DNA from 2 places in the Oceaniserpentilla sp. 4NH20-0058 genome. Region 2 is predicted to be linked to the other one. Evidence: predicted binding sites of a transcription regulator. Region 2 holds the regulator's gene; the other holds the start of a gene.
What was found. The regulator PhoB, encoded in region 2, activates phosphate uptake and scavenging genes when phosphate is short. The targets are predictions, from matches to a motif close to TGTCATANNNNTGTCANA.
Positions count from the first base shown of each region.

Region 1: the regulator PhoB is predicted to act here: its motif matches at 1,018-1,035, upstream of ABWV45_RS14630 (PA3496 family putative envelope integrity protein).

Region 1 is NZ_BAABWE010000012.1:58,165-60,370, forward strand. It holds gene aroE (shikimate dehydrogenase) at 1-722, shown strand, start outside; gene ABWV45_RS14630 (PA3496 family putative envelope integrity protein) at 782-967, opposite strand; gene ABWV45_RS14635 (MurR/RpiR family transcriptional regulator) at 1,129-1,989, opposite strand; gene uvrD (DNA helicase II) at 2,132-2,206, shown strand, end outside.
Region 2 is NZ_BAABWE010000004.1:5,091-7,296, reverse strand. It holds gene ubiA (4-hydroxybenzoate octaprenyltransferase) at 1-669, shown strand, start outside; gene phoB (phosphate regulon transcriptional regulator PhoB) at 775-1,473, shown strand; gene phoR (phosphate regulon sensor histidine kinase PhoR) at 1,507-2,206, shown strand, end outside.

The sequences.
Region 1 (2,206 bases), on a different contig from region 2:
GCGCCATGCTGGTACCCACAGAAGGGTTTGAGCCAGCGGTAAAAGACTTTTTTAAAGGACATGGTCGCGGTTTAAATATAACCGTACCGTTTAAAGAAAAAGCCTACCAACTTGCCAATAGTTTAACGCCAAGGGCGCAAACCGCAGAGGCGGTTAATACCTTGGTGCTGCAAGAAGACGGCACCATCATGGGAGATAATACAGACGGTGCTGGACTCGTTCGTGATTTAGTCATGAACCAAAAAGTAGATATTGCCGGAAAAAAACTATTAGTCATTGGCGCTGGTGGTGCGGTGCGTGGCATCTTACAGCCGTTTTTAGAACAAGCACCAGAAAGCATTACCATTGTGAATCGTACCTTTGAAAAAGCCCAACTATTAGCCAATAGCTTTGAAGAATACGGTGACATTAAGGCCAAGGGTTTTGACGAATTAACCGAACCATTTGATGTAATTATCAATGGCACGTCTGCCAGCCTAGCGGGAGAGCTACCTCCATTACCAGATGCTGTGATTGCACAACATACCTGTGTGTACGACATGATGTACGGCAAAGAACTCACACCATTTTTACAGTGGGCCCAGCAACAAGGGGCCGAAAAAGTCATTGATGGTTTGGGAATGCTGGTGGAGCAAGCGGCGGTAAGTTTTGAGATCTGGCGCGGGGTGAAACCCAACAGTATTGAAGTGCTGCAAGACTTGCGAGAGCATTTGTTGGCTTAATACATATGATAGGCCCGAACAATTCGGGCTTAATCATGGTTTGAATATTCGACTATTGATTAGTCGTCCATATCCCAGTAATCGTCCAATTGCATTTGTTTGCGTTCAAGGTGGGCCTCGATAGCTCGTCGAGCAACCAGTTTAGCGCTGGCTTCGGTTTTTTTGCACACAACGAGGTTTCCTTGCGTATCAAAATTAACAAGTTCTTCACTTGTTTTATCTTTGATGATTTCAGCTGCTTCCATGATACACCCTTTGATTACCTGTCTTATGACGGCTTATTGTTATTTGAAAAGGTGACATCAGCATGACAAACAACCAATAAAAAAACAATTGTTAAATATGGTCAAATGGTCAATTAATGAAAAATTAATATAAAACAATGAGTTTTGTTGGGAAGAAAGTACTACTTCTTTTCGTTGTGGCGTAACGAACTAATGCTATTTTTTACTTTTGCTAGGTGCTCATCGAATTCAGGGCCTTTACGTTGGGCTACACCGACAGCTAAACAGTCGATGACTAATAGATGAGCAATTCGAGACGTCATAGGGGTAAACACATCAGTGTCTTCATTTATATCCACATGAATGGGCAGATCCGCTAAGTCGGCTACAGGAGTATTCGGTGGTGATAAGCTAATGACATGGGCACCTTGTTGCTGCGCAATTACCATGGCGTGTAATAAATCTTTAGTGCGGCCACTTTGGCTAATGGCCACCACTACATCATTTTTATTTAACGTAACAGCGGACATGCATTGCATATGTGGGTCTGAATACGCCACGGTGGAAAACTGTAAACGGAAAAACTTATGCATGGCATCCATGGCTACCGCACCAGAAGCGCCAAAGCCGTAAAACTCAACCCGTTTTGAAATATTCATCGCATTAACCGCGGCAGATACTTGTTGCGAGTCTAAAAAATTACGGGTGTTGATGATCTGATTAATACTGGTATCAAAAATCTTTTTGATGATATCCGAACTGGTATCGTCTTCGGCAATGGCAAACTGACCAAGGCTATGGTGTACCGTATTGCTCTGTGCCATGCGTACTTTAAATGCCTGAAAACCGTTTAAGCCAAGGGCGCGACAAAAACGCACAATGGTGGGTTCGCTCACTTGCGCTTCTTGGGCTAGATCCACAATACGCATATGAATAACCGCATCCACATTTCCTAATACGTACTCAGCAACCTTTACCTCTGATTTACGCATAGAAGGCATGGCTTGACGAATATGATCAATAAAAGGGTTTTGAGTAGGCACAGTGGGCTCGGAACAAGATTTGGGGCAAGTATAGCCTAAAGTGATTTGTGTTCTGAACTGTTATTACTATGAATCATGATATAGACCTGCAACCTGCACGCCCCTCAGATATAATGCCCGCACATTTAAAAGACATGTATTTATGGACGTTACAGAATTACTTGATGGGCTAAACCCAGAACAGCGCGATGCAGTGGCCTCGCCACTAAATCATCAG
Region 2 (2,206 bases):
AACGACTATGCCGACCGTCACCTAGATGGCCACGTTAAACGCACTCAGCATCGTCCTCTTGCCCAAAAAGTCATTTCAGAAAAACAAGCATTAGGCCTCTTTGCCGGCTTATGCTCCAGTGCTTTCATCTTGGTATTGTTTACCAATGAATTTACCCTGTATCTGTCGTTTGGGGGCTTAGCATTAGCTTTTTGTTATCCCTTTATGAAACGCTACACCCACTTACCACAAGTGGTGCTGGGTGCCGCCTTCGCTTGGGCAGTGCCAATGGCGTTTGCTGCTGAACAGAATGCATTACCCGACGTGGTGTGGCTGATTTATACCGCCACCGTCACTTGGACTGTGGTTTACGACACTCAATATGCCATGGTAGACCGTGATGATGACTTAAAAATTGGAGTGAAAAGTACCGCTATTTTATTCGGCGAAGCCGACAACATGATGATTGGCGTATTGCAGGTATTCACCCTAATTAGCTGGTTAATGATCGCTTCTAAAATTGCCGCCACTTGGCCTTTGTATCTAGCCATTGCCATCAGTGCCGGTATTTTTGTCTACCATCAATTTTTAACTAAAAACCGAGATCGGGATTTGTGTTTTAAAGCGTTTTTACACAATCATTGGGTCGGTGCCACCTTGTTTGCGGGCTTATTTTTACACTATTTATAAAAACTTACGGCCTTAATTGATATGCATCTTATGCTATGTCACATATCTGTCATACTTACGTTGTGTAATATGCTTGTCATTATTTAGAAATTTAGAGCAACCTCTATGAAGCAGCAGGGAAAAAAAATCCTCATCGTAGATGACGAAGCGTCCATCCGCGAAATGATTGCCGTGGCCTTAGAGATGGCCGGTTACGAGTGCCTAGAAGCCAGTAACACGCAAGACGCATACAGTATTATCGTCGATGAAAGTCCAGAAATGGTTCTACTTGATTGGATGCTACCAGGTACCAGCGGCTTAGAATTTGCCCGCCGCCTAAAGCGCGATGATCGCACCAACGAAACCCCTATTATTATGCTAACCGCCAAAGGCGAAGAAGATAATAAAATCTTGGGCCTAGAAGCCGGTGCGGATGATTACATCACCAAGCCGTTTTCACCTCGTGAGTTAGTGGCACGCCTAAAAGCGGTATTGCGTCGCAGTACCCCACAAGGTATGGAAGACCCAATCTCAGTTGAAGGTTTAATTTTAGACCCTGTTTGCCACCGTGTTAGTGCAAACGAGGCACCACTGGACATTGGCCCTACTGAATATCGCCTTTTACAGTTTTTCATGACCCACCAAGAGCGTGCTTATAGCCGAACTCAATTGCTGGACCAAGTCTGGGGTGGTAATGTTTACGTTGAAGAACGCACGGTAGATGTGCATATTCGTCGCTTACGTAAAGCTTTAGGTAACGAATTTGAACATTTAATCCAAACCGTTCGTGGTACAGGCTATCGTTTTTCTACCAAGGCCTCTTAACGTTCATTTGTATTTGTTTGGTGTTGTACTTATATGAAGCATGACTGGCGCTCAGCTATTCGTCGTTTAATTTTCAGCCTAGCCTTGGCGTTTGTCGTTGGCTGGCTTTTCAACAAGCTGACACTTGCCATCATGCTAACCCTTGCTGTGTACCTAACATGGCACTTACACCAGCTGTATAAGCTTCAACAGTGGCTCACTTCTCGCGGCGCAGATGAACCCCCAACCAGTCACGGGTTATGGGGCAGTATTTTTGATGATGTGTATCGTCTACAGCATCGCCATCAAAAGTCTAAAAACAAATTAAAAGCCATGCTTAAACGGGTTCAAGATAGCACATCAGCCTTGAAAGACGGGGTTTTGATGGTAGATAGCCATGGTAATTTAGAGTGGTGGAATCAAGCTGCCAATGCCCTATTAGGTTTGCAAAATAGCAAAGACATAGGCCAACCTATTACCAATTTAGTTCGTAATCCTGATTTCAAAGCGTACTTTGAAAAGGCCCACTATGAATCCCCTTTAGAAATGGCCAGCCCCATTAACCATGACGCAGTACTGCAATTTCACATCACCTTGTTTGGCCGTAAAGATCGCTTGATTGTGTGTCGCGACATTTCTCACCTGCATCAACTTGAGGCCATGCGCCAAGACTTTGTAGCCAATGCCAGCCATGAATTACGCACCCCTTTGACCGTCATATCTGGCTATTTAGAAACCTTTATTGAATACAAAG